3 regions of the Cupriavidus sp. 291-E7 genome follow, and region 2 is predicted to be linked to each of the others. Evidence: predicted binding sites of a transcription regulator. Region 2 holds the regulator's gene; each other region holds the start of a gene.

Region 1 (5,744 bases), on a different contig from region 2:
AAGAGCGGCACATCGTGTCCGTTGCCAATCTCACGCGCGAGGATGGCGTGGGGCTCATGCAGGTGGCCGCCAGCCTGCCGATCCAGGTACACACCACGGTCTATCCGCTGCGCGATGCCGGCAAGGCACTCGACGACATGCGCGCGGGACGGCTTGCCGGTGCCGCCGTCCTGCGCATCTGAGCGCTGAACGCGCGATGGCGCACGCCTTGCGCCACGGCAACGCTACTGCGGCAGCACCTGGATATCGTCCACCACCTTCATCACGCCCGGCGCGATCCACGCGGCGTTGAACGCCGCCTGCCGTTCGGCCAGCGACGTCACATGGCCCGACAGCGTGACCACGCCATCCTTGACGATGACCTTCACATGCCGCGCATCGCGCGCCGCCTGGCGCCGCATGGCATCCTCGATGCGCTGCTGCACGTCGGGCGCGCTGGTCCGGGGGCGCAGCACGATCTGGTTCACGATGCCGCGCACGCCGTTGAGGCGGCGCACCGTATCGGCCGCGGCACGACGCTGGTAGTCCCAGTCCACTTCACCCGAGAGCGTCACCATGCCGCGCTCCACTACCACGCCGAGCTGGCCGGCGGGCACCACCGAATTCCACGTCAGTGCGTTTTCCACGGCCCAGGCGATATCGGCGTCGGTCCGCACGGCGTCACCCGGCAGCACCACTTCCAGTTCCACGGCAATTGCGCGCACGCCCGCCACGCGCCGCGCGGCCCGCTCGGCGCAACGCTTGGCATGGAATGACCGTAGACTCCCGGTGAGCGTGACGATGCCGTCCCTCACCTGCACGCCGACCTCTCGCTCGTCGACTTCCGGGTCCCAGGCAAGCTCGTCAAGCACGTCCTGCTTCAGTTGAATATCGCCTTTCATCTCCCCCCCTTATGCCTGTCCGCGTATTGCCTCTCAATGACTCTAGGCGTAATACGATGCGCGGCTTTGCGTTGGCGCAAGGCCGCGCCGGGCGAACGCGGATTCGGCGGGCAAGCGCGTGTCAGGTTTTCCTGACACGCGCTCAGCACAATCTGACCCACCTCTCAGCCACGGCTGATTTCGGCCGGACCAGCCGTGGCCAATACTCCAGGCAAATCGGGAGACACCGAATACCGACGCCGACATACAGCCAGCGCTTCGACCAGCAAAGGGGATGACATGCTGCACCAGATAATACAGTTGCGCACGGCCGTGCCAATGCCCTACCCAGAAGCCTACGCGCCACCAGCGCAGGTCATGGCCCTGACACCCAGATGCGCCCATTGCAGCCTGCGGCCGCTCTGCCTGGCGGCGGGACTCGATGACGACGACCTGCCCAGGCTCGAATCGGTCATCGGACAGTGGCGCATGGTGCATCGCGGCGACTACCTGTTCCGTGTGGGCGACAGATTCCAGTGCCTCTATACGCTGCGCACGGGATCGTTCAAGACGGTGGCGGGCCATGAGGAAGGTGTCGAGCACGTTACGGCCTACCTGTTACCGGGCGATATGCTGGGGCTGGGTGCCATCTCAGGCGAGCACTACGATTGCGATGCCGTTGCACTGGAAGACAGCACCGTGTGCGTGATCCCGTTTCCGCCGCTTGAACTGCTTTGCCGCGACATGCGCGGCGTGCAGCGCCAGTTGCACAAGCTGCTGAGCCAGGAGATCGTGCGTGAATCCCGCCAGACCACGCTGCTGTCTGGCATGCCTTCGGAGCGTCGGGTCGCTGCCTTCCTGCTCAACGTCTCGCGGCGCCTGCGCGCCAGGGGCTACGCGGCGCATGCGTTCACGCTACGGATGACGCGCGAGGAAATCGGCAGCTACCTCGGCATCAAGCTGGAAACGGTCAGCCGCACGTTCTCGCGCTTCCAACGCGAAGGACTGATCCGCGTGGACGGCAAGCAAATTGAAATCTTCGATCTGGACGCGCTGGCACAGGTCTGAGCGTCGCGCGGTGCAGACAACCCACGCGGGCACGCCGCGCTGTGCGTGGCGACGCGTACCGGCAAGGCGTGCTCGAACTGCAGAAATCGCTCATCCCCGACGTAGGCCTCCGATCTTCTTGACCAGGATCAGATGTTTTCCGTGCTCGCTTCTATATTGAACCAGGGCTTACACGCACGCATCGACACCATCGATATCGGCGTGTCCGGTGGCAAGAATAGGAGACGAACATGAGAGTGCCGACCCTGTCGAGGGTTGCGCCGCAATGGATGCTTCGGCGCTGGCCCGGCATGCTCCACACGGATGCGCCGGCAGCGGACGCGTCGCCCGAGCCGGATTGCGCCGCCCCGACGGATGCCGACGACCTGTTCAGGCGCGTCTGCAACTGCGACCTGCGCGCCTACACGCAACGCACCGACAAGGGCTACAGCCAGGGCTTCGTGCTCGTGCGCGACTACGCGCCGCCCGGTCCGGTGCAGCGCATACTGCCCGCCGGCGTGCCGCAGCCGCACAGCGCCCTGGCGCTTGGCCTCGCGCGGGCCAAGCTCGAAGAACTGAGCGCGCTCGTGGCGCAGCACCAGCTTCGGATGGGCCAGGACGAGCATTCCATATAAGTTCAAATCCGCGATTTCCCTTTCGCAACCTTATCGCGTCATGTTGTCGCCCTACTCCAGCGAATACTTCTGGCGGTACTCGGGCATCGTCACCTGCCACTTCAGCTCGTGTTCGATGCGCTGGCGTAACGCGTCACTGGCCGCCGGCTCGCCATGCACGACGAACGTCTGACGCGGCGCGCGCTCGAATCCCTTCAGCCAGGTCATCAATTCGTCGGTATCGGCGTGGGCCGACAGGTTCTCGATCTGCGTCACTTCGGCGCGGATGTCGATGTCCTTGCCATGCAGCCGGATTTGCCTGGCGCCACTGTACAGGCGGGCGCCGCGCGTGCCGGGCGCCTGGAATCCAGACAGCAGGATGGTGTTGCGCGGGTCCGGGCCGAACGCTTCCAGGTGGTGCACCACACGGCCACCGGTGGCCATCCCGCTTCCTGCCAGGATGATCTTCGGACTGCGGTCCGCGTTCAGGCGGACAGATGCCTCGGTGCTGGTGACGGGGCGCGCCATATCGCAAGCGCCTGCGCAGCTGGCCTCGTCGATGCGCAGCTCGGACACATGACGGGCAAAGATCGTCGTTGCCGCGATAGCCATAGGGCTGTTCAGGTAGATCGGTACGTCCGGCAGCCGACGCAGTTGCCTGAGTCGGTACAGGCAATAGAGCAATGACTGCGCGCGGCCCACGGCGAAGGTCGGAATCACGAGCGTGCCGCCCCTGTCGATCGTACGGCTGACGATATCGCCCAGCGCGTCGATGGGATCGACGTCGGGATGGCGCCGGTCGCCGTATGTGGATTCCACGAACAGCCAGTCGGCATGCTTCAGGAAGGCGGGCGCGCGCATCACCGGATCGTTCAGGCGCCCAAGATCGCCGGAGAACACCAGGCGCTGCCCATCCACGTGCAAGGTGACACTGGCCGCGCCGATGATATGACCGGCGTGACTGAACTCGGCATCGATGCCCGCGCCCACCGGCACGCGCGTGTCGAATCGCACCGCCTCCAGGCGATGCACCGCGCGCTCGGCATCGGCGCGCGTATAGAGCGGCATCGCCGGATCGTGACGCGAGAACCCTTTTCGGTTTGCATACGTCGCGTCCTCCTCGGCCAGCGCCGCGCAGTCTGGCAGCAGCACACCGCACAATTGCGCGGTCCCCAGCGTGCAGTACACGCGTCCCCGGAATCCGTTGCGGATCAGCAGAGGCAGGTATCCACTGTGATCGATGTGCGCGTGGGTCAGCACTACCGCATGCAAGCTGGCGGGATCGACCGGGAGAACATCCCAGTTGCGCAGACGCAGGGCTTTGTATCCCTGAAACAGGCCGCAATCCACCATCACGCGGACGCGTCCCGTGTCCACGACGTACTTGGAACCGGTCACCGTGTCGGTGGCGCCCAGACATTGCACTTTCATCGATATCCCCTTGTCCATGCCGCGCCATCGCGAACCGGATGCCTTGCGATCAGCACCGCGGGCAACTGTGTTTTTCAGGATGGATCGCATGCCGGGCGGCAGCTTGATTTTCATCAACCTCCGGGCGCTTCTCGCGCAAAATGCCTGGGCGATGCACCCGCTGCGGCGATGGCTGTCATCCATGCCCTACAGACAGCTCAGCGCATCCTGATTTCATTGACGGCGCCCGGCGTCCATACTGGGATGACCGTTGATGCTCCCCTTCTCCCCCGCCATGCTGGTATTCAAGCCGCTCGGTATCGACACGTGGCAGGAGCACGTGATCTACCTTCATCCCGACTGTCCGGTGTGCGGGGCCGAAGGATTTTCGGCGCAGGCACGCGTGCAAGTGCGAATTGGTGCGCGCACGCTAATCGCCACGCTGAACCTGGTGGGCGCCCCGCTGCTGCATACCCACCAGGCCAGTCTCTCGGCGAGCGCTGCGGCGGAGCTGGGCGCGCGTGAGGGCGACGCCATCGAGATTACGCACGCGCCGGCCCTGGAGTCGCTGCGCGCGGTCCGCGCGAAGATTCATGGCCTGGCCATCGACGACGCACAACTGGCCGGCATCGTCGAGGACATTGCTGGCGAGCGCTACACGGAAATGCAGATCGCGGCCTTCCTGGCGGCCTGCGCGGGCGGCAGGATGAACGAGCAGGAGGTCATCGGTCTGACCCGCGCGATGATCGGCACGGGGAAGCAATTGCACTGGGGCTGCAAGGTGGTGGCTGACAAGCATTGCGTGGGCGGCCTGCCCGGCAATCGCACCACGCCGATCATCGTGGCAATCGCCGCCGCCGCCGGGCTGACGATTCCCAAGACCTCGTCACGCGCGATCACGTCGCCAGCGGGCACGGCAGACACAATGGAAACGCTGACGCGCGTGACAATGGACGTGCACGAACTGCGGCGCGTAGTGGAACGCACGGGCGGCGCGCTGGCGTGGGGCGGCGCTCTGAACCTGAGCCCGGCCGACGACGTGATGATTCGCGTGGAGCGCGCACTCGATATCGACAGCGACGCCCAGTTGATTGCGTCGATCCTGTCGAAGAAGGTGGCTGCCGGGGCCACGCACGTGCTGATCGATGTCCCGGTAGGCCCCACGGCCAAGGTGCGTTCCGAAGCCGACCTGCTGCGCCTGGGATCTTTCATGCAATGCGTGGCGGCGGCGTTCGGGCTGCAAGTGATGATGGTGCATACCGACGGCGCCCAGCCCATTGGTCGTGGCATTGGTCCGGCGCTGGAGGCCCACGACGTGTTGGCCGTGTTGCGACGCGAAGCCCACGCGCCCACCGACCTGCGGTGCCGCGCGCTGCTGCTGTCTGGCTTGCTGCTGGAGTTCTGCGGGGCGGCCACGGTGGGCGAAGGCCAGGCCAAAGCCGAGCAGATCCTTGACACTGGCGCGGCTTGGACCAGGTTCCAGTCCATTTGCGAGGCGCAGGGCGGGCTGACGGTGCCGGGCGAGGCGCTGTTCCGGCGCGACGTACTGGCGCCAAACAGCGGCACCGTCACCACCATCGACAACCGGCGCCTGGCGCGCACCGCCAAGCTGGCGGGCGCGCCGCGCCACCAGGTGGCCGGCATCGCAATGCGCGCTCGGCTGGGCGACACCGTGTCGGAGGGCGATCCCCTGTTCACCATCCATGCGCAGGCGTCGGGCGAACTCGACTACGCACTCGCCTATGCGCTCGCCAATCCCACCTTCGGCGTGAATCCAACCTGACTACGCGCCACGCGGCTTACAGGTGGGCTA
Region 2 (5,744 bases):
CAGCCGCTCGCGCAAGACCGATCACCAGGCAGCCGGCTTGGGCGATTGCGTGAACTGCAGCATTTGCGTGCAGGTATGCCCGACCGGCATCGATATCCGCGATGGGTTGCAGTATGAGTGCATTGGCTGCGGTGCGTGTATCGACGCCTGTAATCAAGTGATGGACAAGATGGAGTATCCACGTGGACTGATCCGGTACACGTCGGAGAACGCCATGCGCAAGAAGCTGTCGGTCACCGATGCCCGCAAGCGTCTGCTGCGCCCGCGCACCATCGTCTACACCATGATCTGGCTGGCGCTGTGCGCGGGATTCGTTGTGTCGCTGGCCATGCGTACACCGCTGAAGGTCGACATCATTCGTGACCGCGGCGCGCTCGGGCGCGAAGTGGAAGGACGCTGGATCGAGAACGTGTATCGGCTCCAACTGATCAACGCGACTGAGGCGCCGATGAAGATCCGTGTGCAGGCGCAGAGCGACGATCTGAAGGGGCTGACGGTCGAATACGACCATGCCGCCGAAGCGCTGTCGCCTACGTCGAACCGGTTGCTGCCGATCCGGATTCGCGTGCCGATCGATGATGCCGCGCAAGGGACGCACAAGATCGAGGTGACGGTCACTGCCGAGACCGAAGCCGCGCGCGAGGTGAATATCCGGCAAAGCACGAGTTTCATCGTCCCTCGCAATCTGTGATGCTGTCACAGATTGCGAAGAGGGACGGATGCCAATAGGAGAGCGCAATGACCCCACACCCCGCAAAACCCTGGTACAGGGAACCCTGGCCCTGGATCCTGATGAGCGGCCCGCTGTTGGCGATGGTTGGTTGCGGCATTACGATCTGGCTGGCCAACAGCCACGCCGACAAACCGGTTGCAGATGCCGCTCGTCACGGCCTGGTAGTCGAAAAAGTCGGCGCGAGTCGGAGTGAGCCGTCAGCGAGGCGCCCATGAGACTACGCTGGCTGATGTGGGTGTTATGGCCGGCGTTTCTGATGGGCGGTGCGGCCACAGCGGTGGTGTTCTCGGTAGTGGACCCCGGAGATCTCAATTTCTTCGGGCATCCGGTTGAAGCATCGCGGCAAGCGATCTACACCGTGGGTTTCCTGGTGGCGTGGCTGTTCTGTGCGCTATCGAGCGGACTCACGTTGTACACGATGCCGGTGAAGCTCAGCGATACCGATGAACTCGAATAGCAACATTAAACAGAAAGGCCGCACCGGATACGTCCCGGTGCGGCCTTTGTCACGGTGCTCGGTATGAGATGTAGCGCGTGTCAGCAGGAGCGGCTATACACCTGCTTGATGCCTGCCATGTCGACCAGTTTCACATGTCGCTGACGAATCTGGATCAGGCCCGCTTCAGCGAAGCGCGAGAACAGACGGCTGACGGTCTCGAGCTTCAGGCCAAGGTAACTACCGATTTCCTCGCGGCTCATGCGCAGCACGAACTCGGTGGAGGAGTAACCGCGTGCCGAAAGTCGTTCGGACATGTTCACGAGAAAAGCAGCAAGCCGCTCTTCCGCGCGCATCGAGCCAAGCGTGATCAGCATGACCTGGTCTTGCGAGATCTCCTTGCTCATCAGCCGCAGGAACTGGCCCTGCAGAGAAGGCAGGCTGCCCGACAGCGATTGCAGGTCGTCGTAACGCACGACGCAGACTTCGGTGTCTTCCAGCGCGGTGGCGTCGGATGCGTGTTGCATCTCGCCCAGGCCGTCGAGACCGATGACTTCGCCGGGCAAGTGGAAACCGGTGATCTGGGTGCGCCCGTCTTCCATCGTGACGTGCGTCTTCAGTGTGCCAAAGCGAATGGCATAGACCGCGCTGAGCGGTTCGCCCATGCGGTAAAGCGTTTCGCCCTTATGGACACGCACACGTTCCTGAACGAGCGTGTCCATTTTCGCCAGGTCTTGTTGCGACATGCCGACGGGCAGGCAAAGCTGGCCCATTGCACACGTGGAACAACGGGGCGACATCTCGGTGACGGGAATGGAAGTCAACAATTGAAGTGCTCGTTATGAATGCGCTTGCAGCGAGGGCGCGATGCAGGCATTTTACAGTGTCGAGTGACGCAGAAGCGAGGAACAGTTGCCATTTGGTGTGCTTTTAAGCGTTTTTCTTATGGCTTTGCTCGGTGGTATGCATTGCGCTGCCATGTGTGGAGGAATTGCTATTGCTGCGGAGCAAAAACAGCCCCGCACTGTGGCTGTTTTCATACATCGCTCGCCGCGACACTGGTGGGCCGAGCTGTGCGTCATGCATGTTGGCCGCATCACTACGTACATGCTGCTTGGCGCGGCGATGGGAGCGGTGGGCGCGACCGTATGGCGCCAGGAGTATCTGCCGTTGCAGCGATGGCTCTACGCGTTGGGCAGTGTGATGCTGATTGTCACGGGCGCGTGGTTGTTGCGCGGACGCGTGATGCGAGCCGACTGGATCGAACGGCTGGCGTCTCTGGCAGCCGTGCACGTGGTGCAACATGTTCGATCGATGAGTGCTCGCTTGCCGGCGAGCTTGCGGCCGCGTCAACGGGCCATGCCGATGGCGCGCCGCTATGGCATGGGGCTGGCCTGGGGTCTGGTACCGTGCGGGATGGTCTACAGCGCACTCGCTCTGGCGTTGCTGGCCGGCAATGCCACGTCAGGTGCGCTCGTGATGGGTGCCTTCGGACTCGGCACATTACCGAACCTGCTGGTGATCTCGGGCTTGTCCGGATACCTGCGCCAGCTTTCCCGCAAACCGGCCATACGGATGGGCGCAGCCATCGTGGTGATCGGGTTCGGCATGCTGGGCGTGGCCCGTTCGATCTGGCTCCCTGATACGTTGGCGCAACACGGCTTTTGCGTGGTGTTCTGAATCGGCCACAGTGCCGGGTTGCGGGCGGGGCCGGGAATGCCATACAATCCCGAGAACCACGGTATCGCGCCGCACCATGCTTTTTGCGTCGCCGGGCCGCTTCCCTGATCTGGGACGCGTGCCCAGGTTTCCGGTCACTCCGGTGCGCCGGCAACGTCTCTACAGTTCATCCGGTTCAAAAGATCTGGTTAAAAGACCGGCGGCGGTTGGGAAGGTGGCGCCGGCCAGGGCGATGTTGCCCCGAGCCGATACCGTTTTGTTTCTTGCCGTCTTGGCCATCCGGTGGCCCAGGCGAATGTCCGCCCCGAAGGGAGAAGGCGCGACGCAAGAGGTCCGTCGATTGGTGAAACTGGCCAGCCCCGGACGATCTCCTGCCGGACCGACCCGGCAATTCGATGCAAAGAACGAGGTGCACGGCTGCGCTGCGATAGGCATGCGAGTTGGCTGCGCGATGAGATGGCGGGCTTCGGCCTCGCTGTATCTGCAATCTCCAGTGCTCCGGGATTCGTCCGGGAGCAGGTGCAAAGACAGGCTGCACGCAATCACATGAATACCCAAGAGGCGAAGATCGTCCTCGAGACCGCGCTGATCTGTGCGCAGGAGCCGTTGCGCGTTGGCGATCTGCGACGGCTGTTTGCCGACGACGTCGGTGCCGACACCATCCGTGTGCTGCTCGATGAGCTGCGCAAGGACTGGCAGCAGCGCGGGGTCGAGCTCGTGGCATTGGCCAGTGGCTGGCGTTTCCAGAGCCGCCCGGAGATGCGCGAATTCCTGGACCGGTTGAATCCCGAGAAGCCGCCGAAGTACTCGCGCGCCGTCATGGAAACGCTGGCGATCATCGCGTATCGGCAGCCGGTCACGCGTGGCGACATCGAGGAAATCCGTGGCGTGACGGTCAGTACGGACGTGGTGAAAAAGCTCGAGGATCGAAGCTGGATCGAGGTCATTGGCCATCGCGACGTGCCGGGCCGCCCGGCGCTGTATGCGACGACCAAGGCGTTCCTGGACGATCTGGGTTTGCGGTCTCTCGACGAACTGCCGCCGCTCGAAGACGCCCAGGCACAAGCCCAGGCTGCGTTGCTGGACCAGCAGGCCATCGATTTCGAGGAAATTGCCACGGCCAATCCGCCGGCGGGCGATGAAGAGGCGTTCGCCGTATCCGGTGCCGAAGCCATTGCCGCTACTGGAACTGCCCAGCCAGGCGCCGAACCCACCGCGACGGCAGACACGGATGACGCGGCGTCGGTAGCCGGCTCCGCAGAAGAGGTCGATACGATCAACGTCGTCGCCGGCGAAGCCGAGGCTCCTGAGCCAGGCGAGCATGCCGCGAGCGCTGGCCAGATGGTTTCGGAAGATCCGGAATCGCCTGAGGCCGACGACGATAACAGCGATACCAGCGTCGCCCGTAAGCCCGATGAAGACGGGCAGGACGATGCGCCGGTGGCACATGCCAACGGCTACCACGTGGACACCGAGGCTCCGGAAACGGAAGCCGCCGAGCGTACGGACCGGACTGGCGATGTGCCATTCCCGACCGAAGACGACGACGAACGCGTGTCCAACTGAACAACATGCAACATCGATAGTGAATACTTTGTCTGATTCCGCTGAGCAAGACGTCCGCCAGCCGGACGTGCCGGGCGACACCGGCGCAGCCCCTGATTCGGGTAACGACGCCGACGGCGCACCGCGCCGCAAGGGGCTTCGTCGCGGTTTGCGCAATCTGGTGGCTTCACGCCGCCAGGCAGCGCAGGATCGGGATGTAGGCCGTGCCGAGACCGATGCGCCGGTGGCCGCCGAGTCCGGTGAGGGGGCGCAGCCCCCGGCACCGCGAGGCCGTGGCCGCCGCAAGCCCGCCGCAGCTGTGGCCGAGGCCGGTGCCCCGGTCGTGGCGCAGGGCGAGGCTGGTGAAAGCCAGTCAGCGCAGCAACCTGGTCAAGGCCAGCGCAAGCGCCGCCAGCAGCCCCAACGCAAGGCCGCACTGGTCGATGGCGACAGCAAGCCAGCCGCCGAACAGCCCGGCAAGCGCAATCGCAACGGCCAGCAGCGCAAAAACCAGGCGGGCGCCGGTAAGCAGGGTGGTGCTGCGCGCGGCGAGCAACGCCAGGGTGACAGGCCAGGCAAGCAGGGCGGCAAGGCCGCCGCGGCCAAGCCGGCTGCGGGTGCCGAAGATCTGTTTCGCTTTGTGATTTCCGAGCAGTTCGATCAGGAAGAAACGATCGTGCCGCGCACCAAGGCCAAGCCGGTGCGCGAGCTGACGTCCGATGACGATGCGCCGAAGCTGCACAAGGTGCTGGCCGAAGGCGGCCTGGGCTCGCGGCGCGAGATGGAAGAGCTGATTCTGCAGGGGCGTGTGTCCGTCAACGGGCTGCCCGCGCATATCGGTCAGCGGATCCTGCCGGCCGATCAGGTTCGCGTGAACGGCAAGCTGATTCATCGCAAGGTCTCGACCAAGCCGCCGCGTGTGCTGCTGTATCACAAGCCATCCGGTGAAATCGTCAGCCAGTCGGATCCGGAAGGCCGTCCGACCGTGTTCGACAGCCTGCCGCGCATCAAGAACGGCAAGTGGGTGGCCGTGGGTCGCCTCGACTTCAACACCGAAGGTCTGCTGATTTTCACGACGTCTGGCGACATCGCCAACCGCTTCATGCATCCGCGCTATGGCGTGGAGCGTGAGTACGCGGTGCGCACGCTGGGCGAACTGGCGGAAGCCGATCGTCAGGCGCTGCTTCACGGCATTCAGCTCGACGATGGCGAGGCCAACTTCCTGCGCATCGCCGATGGCGGTGGCGAGGGAGTGAACCAGTGGTATCACGTGGCACTGACCGAGGGCCGGAACCGCGAAGTGCGCCGCATGTTCGAGGCCGTGGGCCTGACCGTGTCGCGCCTGATCCG
Region 3 (5,744 bases), on a different contig from region 2:
ATGATCGTGACTGCCGGGCGCATTGCCGCCGTCGGATCTTACGAAAGCCTGGCGCAAGAAATTCCCGCTGGCGCCGAAATGGCGGACCATCGCGGCAAGCTGATCGTGCCCGGCTTTATCGACACGCATATCCACTATCCGCAGACCGACATCATCGCGTCGCCGTCGCCGGGCCTGCTGCACTGGCTGGACACCTACACCTTTCCCGAAGAGCGCCGCTTCAGCGATGCCACCTACGCACGCGGCGTGGCGGATTTCTTCACCGACGAGCTGCTGCGCAACGGCACTACCACGGCGATGGTCTGGAGCACGGTGCACGCCGCATCGGCCGACGCGCTTTTTTCGGCCAGCCAGGCGCGCAACATGCGCATGATCACCGGCAAGGTGCTGATGGATCGCAACTGCCCCGAATTCCTGCGCGACACCGCCGAGTCCGGCGCGCGCGATTCGGCCGATCTGATTTCGAAATGGCATGGCAAGGACCGGCTGGCCTATGCGATTACGCCGCGCTTTGCGCCGACGTCGACCGAGGCGCAACTGGCCGCCTGCGGTGAACTGGCCCGCGCCCATTCGGACGTCTTTATCCAGACGCACGTGGCCGAAAACCGCGACGAGGTGAAGTGGGTCGCCGAGCTGTTCCCCGATGCGCGCAGCTACCTGGACGTCTACGACCGATACAACCTGCTGCGTCCCGGCGCGTTTTACGGCCATGCGATCTATCTCGACCCCGAGGACCGCCGTCGCCTGGCTGATAGCGGCGCGGCCGTGGCGCACTGCCCCACGTCGAACCTGTTCCTGGGCAGCGGCTTCTATGACTTCCACCAGTCCGACGCCAATCGCCTGAACGTGACGCTGGCCACCGACGTAGGCGGCGGCACGTCGTTCTCGATGTTCCGTACGATGAATGCCGCGCACAAGGTGGCACGCATGGGCGGCTACCACCTGACCGCGCTGCGCATGTTCTATCTGGCCACGCGAGCCGCGGCCGAGGCGCTGGGCTGGCAGGACCGTATCGGCAGCTTCGAGGTCGGCTGCGAGGCGGACTTCCTCGTGCTGGACCCCGACGCCACCCCGCTGATCGCCCGGCGCAGCCATCGCTCTGATTCGCTCGAAGAGCAACTGTTCGCGTTTGCCATGCTGGGCGACGACCGCGTCATCGACAGCGTGTACATCATGGGCGAGCAGACCACGGCCGCCGCGCCGGCAGCGGCCTGACCACGTTCGGCCCCGTCGTGAAGGGGCTTTCCGGGCGCACGCGCACGAAAAGCCCCTTTTAGATGTCCTGTATTGACTGGAATCAACACAATCGTCATCAAACCCTTCTAGTCTGTCGCATTCGTGCGCCCTCCGAAGACTGGGCGCCACTGCATTCCGACTCGCTGGACAATCGATGACTGCCCGATCCGACACTCTTTCCGCTGCCGATGCCGAAGCCATCGGCACGGCTGCCGCCCCCGGCCAGACCCGCCAGACCCGCCCTTCCGGCAACGTACCGATGCCGGAACCCATCGCCTTCGAGGCACCGTTTCCCAACCGCAAGACCATCCGCAGCTGGCTGATCCCGCTCGGGGACCGCAGCACGCCGCGCGCGCTGATGCTGTTCGCCTTCGACTACGCGCTGTTCGCGGCCGTGCTGGCTGGCGTGGTGCTGCTGTCGGCATGGTGGGCCAAGGTTGGCCTGGGCGTGCTGGCCGGCCTGATCATCGCGCGCCTGTTCATCATCGGCCACGACGCCTGCCACCAGAGCCTGACGGCCAACCGCAGGCTGAACAAGTGGCTGGGCCGGCTGACCTTCCTGCCATCGCTGACGCCGTACAGCCTGTGGGAAGTGGGCCATAACGTCGTGCATCACGGCTACACCAACCTGAAGGGTTTCGATTTCGTCTGGGCGCCGTACTCGCTGGAGGAATTCCGCGCACTGCCGCGCCGTCGCCGCGTGATGGAGCGCATCTACCGCAATGGCTTTGGCGCGGGCCTGTATTACCTGATCGAGATCTGGTGGTTCAAGCTGTTCTTCCCGAGCAAGCGCCAGATGGCTACGCGCCGCGCGATCTTCATGTGGGACTGCGCACTGGTCGCCGCCTTCGGCGCGCTGTGGATCGGCGCGCTGGCCTGGCTGGCCGTCGCCACCGGTCAATCGGTGCTGCTGATGATCGGCACCGGCTTCGTGCTGCCGTTCCTGGTCTGGAATACCACGGTCGGCTTTGTGCTTTACGTCCACCACACGCATACCAGCGTGGCGTGGTATGACACCAAGGCGATGTGGTCGAAGGCCCAGCCGTTCGTCTCCACTACCGTGCACCTGCGCTTCGGCATGGGAATCGGCGCGGCGCTCCACCACATCATGGAGCACACGGCGCACCACGTGGACATGAGCATTCCGCTGTACCAGCTCAAGCGCGCACAAGCACTGCTGGAACATGCGCTGCCGGGCCGCATCATCATCGAGAACTTCTCTTGGCGCTGGTATTTCCAGACCGCCCGTCACTGCAAGCTCTACGACTTCAAGTCGCTGTGCTGGACAGATTTCCGCGGTCGCCAGACCAGCGAAAACAGCCCCGTGCCTGCCTGAGAATCATTCGCAAAACCATAGTAATAGCGCCAGACCGATGGACATTACCCGTCGGTCTGGCTACAATGCGGACTTCCATTGGGGAGTAGCCGCCCTGATCTCACCGCGCCGCGCAATGCGGCACCCGGAAGACAGGGGCGTACGTCAACAGACTTGACCGCAATGCGGTTATGGCGTGCGCAGCTCCGGACCTTGTGTCCAGCGCCTGGCGAGACCGATGACCATACCTTTCTGGCCGGGCCGGGAAAGGTGTGCGTCATTGGCATCTCGCGAGATGCGTTTGCGGCCCGGTTGTTACACCCATAAAAAAATGGAATCGTTCCTCGTCTCCACAGGTATCGTCGCGCTCGCTGAAATGGGCGACAAGACGCAGCTGCTGTCGCTCGTTCTGGCCGCGCGGTATCGCAAACCCCTTCCCATCATCCTGGGCATCCTGATCGCCACACTGGTGAATCACGGCTTTGCCGGCGCACTCGGCGGCTGGATCACCGGCGTGCTGGGCGCCGATCTGTTGCGCTGGATTCTCGGCCTCGGCTTCATTGCGATGGCCGGCTGGATGCTGATTCCCGACAAGCTCGACGACGCCGAGGAAGCCAAACCGGTCAAGGGCGCACTGGGCATCCTGGGCACGACGATCGTGGCCTTCTTCTTTGCGGAGATGGGCGACAAGACGCAGATCGCCACCGTGGCACTGGCCGCGCGTTTCCACGGCGAAGTTATCGCCGTCGTCGCCGGTACCACGTTCGGCATGATGCTGGCCAATGCCCCGGCCGTCCTGCTGGGCGACAAGTTCGCCAACAAGATGCCGATCGGACTGGTGCACAAGATCGCGGCCGCCATCTTCCTGGTACTGGGTCTGTTGGCGCTGTTCAACGTCGGCGGCTAACCACGGACACCACAGCTGCACGCATCCCTGGAACGGGCCGCGCGCATCGGGAAAGAAAATAAAAAAACGGGGCACGAAGCCCCGCTCAAACCCTCGCCGGTCCGGAACAGCCGGCTGCTGACTGCGCAGCCTCCGGACCGTCGATCACCGATGCCCGGTCAAATCAGTTGGTAGTCTTGGCGCCGCCCTCGAACCACTGGCCCAGCAGCGCGCGCTCATCGTCCGTAATCTGGGTGACGTTACCCAGCGGCATGGCCTTCTGCTGCACGGCCTGCTGGTAGATCAGCTGAGCGTGAGACTTGATGCCATCGACGCTGTCGAGCTTGATGCCCTTGGCGGCCGTCGGCATCATCTTCGGCTGCTCCGCATGGCACTGTACGCAGCGCGAGTTCATGATTTCCTGCACCTTCACGAAGCTCACCGCATTGGCGGCGGCATCACCATTGCTGGCCACCTGCTGGCGCGGCTGTGGCGCAATCAGGAATGCGACCAGGCCCAGGCACGCCACACCGGCGGCCGGCCACGCGATGTTGATCTTGCCCTTATGCTTCAGGATGAAGAACTGGCGGATCAGCACACCGGCCAGCATGACCATAATCAGCACCAGCCAGTTGTTCTTGGCCGCGTAGGTCATGCTGTAGTGGTTCGACAGCATCGCGAACAGCACCGGCAGCGTGAAGTAGGTGTTGTGCACGCTGCGCTGCTTGCCGCGCTTGCCGTGGATCGGGTCCACTGGCTGGCCAGCCTTCAGTGCCGCCACCACCTTGCGCTGGCCCGGAATGATCCAGAACAGCACATTCGCGCTCATGATCGTGGCAATCATCGCGCCGGTCAGCAGGAATGCCGCGCGGCCCGAGAAGATATGGCAGGCCACGTAAGCGGCCACGGCCACATAGATCGCCACCAGCATGCCCACCGTCTTGTCGCTCTTGCCGAAGATGCGGCAGATGGCGTCATACACGACCCAGCCCACGATCAGGTACGACACGGCAAAGCCCACGGCCGCGCCGGGCGACATGTCGAAGACGTTCTTGTCGATCAGGAACGTGCTGGCGTTGAACAGGTACAGCACCACCAGCAGCGCGAAGCCGCTCATCCACGTGGAGTACGACTCCCAGTAGAACCAGTGCAGGTTCTCGGGCAGCGACTTCGGTGCGGTCAGGTACTTCTGCGGGTTGTAGAAACCGCCCCCGTGCACGGCCCACAACTCACCATCGACGCCCTTGTCCTTCAGACCAGTGTCGGTCGGGCGCGTCAGGCTGTTGTCGAGCCAGACGAAGTAGAACGACGAACCGATCCAGGCGATCGCCGTGATGACGTGCAGCCAACGCAAGAGCAGATTGGCCCAGTCGAGAATGTAGCCTTCCATGACTTGTCTCCTTGTTCCCGTCCGCCTTGTCTCAGCTGCCGCGGTAGGTCGAGTACGACCACGGCGACACCAGCAGGGGCACGTGGTAGTGCGCGTTCGTGTCGGCAATGCCGAAACGCAGCGTCACCACATCAAGGAAAGCCGGCTCGGGCAGTTTCACGCCCGCGGCCCGGAAGTAGTCGCCCGCACCGAAATCGAGCTCGTAGACGCCAGGCAGCAGGTCGGCACCTTCCAGCAGAGGCTGGTCGGCACGGCCGTCATGGTTGGTCTTGATCGACTTCAGAGTCTCGCGACGATTGTCGACAATTTTATGCAGGGTAACCGACATGCCGGCACCGGGTGTACCGGCGGCAGTGTCGAGAACGTGAGTGGTCAAGCGTCCCATCCTGTTCTTCCTTTGGAATGTGGGTTGTGAGGGGCGCCGCTGCCTTCACTAGCACCATATGTGGGAATGGTGCCCGCTCGGTACGTGTTTCAACGCATCCCGGCGCTGGATTGGTGCGAGGCGACAATGCGCCTGCCCTATCCGTAAGACAACTCCGTAAATACCCGTAGTTGTCGAAAACCTTGGTCGGTTTTGTTGACAATAGTGCTTGCATATCCAAATAATTGTCAACAATTTTTAGATCCGCGAACCCGAATGATCGATATCAAGACCCTTGATGTTGGTACGTGAATGGGTCGCTACGATCGCTGACCATCGCCTCCCCCGCTTTTGCGAGTGCCCAGGATGTCCAAGAATCTCAAGCTGATTGCCGCCGCCGACGCGCTGCCCGCGTCCACCGATAACAAGCCCGCCCGCAAGGGGTCGGTGGAAGAGCGCATGTATCACGAGATCTACGACGCGATCATGGAGCACCGGCTGCCTCCGCGTACCAAGCTGACCGAGCATTCGCTTTGCGAGATCTATGCCACCG

The links. Region 2 encodes FNR, which switches genes on or off when oxygen is low (the NO sensors DNR and NnrR bind a similar motif). Its sites were predicted from a motif close to TTGATNNNNATCAA; they were not measured.
Region 1: the regulator FNR is predicted to act here: its motif matches at 4,056-4,069, upstream of AC3FLX_RS31465 (MBL fold metallo-hydrolase RNA specificity domain-containing protein).
Region 3: the regulator FNR is predicted to act here: its motif matches at 1,288-1,301, upstream of AC3FLX_RS18600 (fatty acid desaturase).

What each region holds. Positions count from the first base shown of each region.
Region 1 covers NZ_JBYOJV010000033.1:583-6,326, reverse strand. Annotated here, with positions in the region: partial or broken gene AC3FLX_RS31485 (zinc-dependent alcohol dehydrogenase family protein) at 1-182, shown strand, start outside; gene AC3FLX_RS31480 (BON domain-containing protein) at 225-881, opposite strand; gene AC3FLX_RS31475 (helix-turn-helix domain-containing protein) at 1,161-1,928, shown strand; gene AC3FLX_RS31470 (hypothetical protein) at 2,159-2,542, shown strand; gene AC3FLX_RS31465 (MBL fold metallo-hydrolase RNA specificity domain-containing protein) at 2,594-3,952, opposite strand; gene AC3FLX_RS31460 (thymidine phosphorylase family protein) at 4,206-5,714, shown strand.
Region 2 covers NZ_JBYOJV010000008.1:250,348-256,091, forward strand. Annotated here, with positions in the region: gene ccoG (cytochrome c oxidase accessory protein CcoG) at 1-691, shown strand, start outside; gene AC3FLX_RS16450 (hypothetical protein) at 739-948, shown strand; gene AC3FLX_RS16455 (hypothetical protein) at 945-1,190, shown strand; gene fnr (fumarate/nitrate reduction transcriptional regulator Fnr) at 1,271-1,996, opposite strand; gene AC3FLX_RS16465 (sulfite exporter TauE/SafE family protein) at 2,082-2,849, shown strand; gene scpB (SMC-Scp complex subunit ScpB) at 3,396-4,415, shown strand; gene rluB (23S rRNA pseudouridine(2605) synthase RluB) at 4,444-5,744, shown strand, end outside.
Region 3 covers NZ_JBYOJV010000010.1:80,993-86,736, forward strand. Annotated here, with positions in the region: gene guaD (guanine deaminase) at 1-1,215, shown strand, start outside; gene AC3FLX_RS18600 (fatty acid desaturase) at 1,391-2,572, shown strand; yybP-ykoY riboswitch at 2,641-2,852, shown strand; gene AC3FLX_RS18605 (TMEM165/GDT1 family protein) at 2,883-3,458, shown strand; gene AC3FLX_RS18610 (urate hydroxylase PuuD) at 3,622-4,827, opposite strand; gene uraH (hydroxyisourate hydrolase) at 4,859-5,212, opposite strand; gene AC3FLX_RS18620 (GntR family transcriptional regulator) at 5,558-5,744, shown strand, end outside.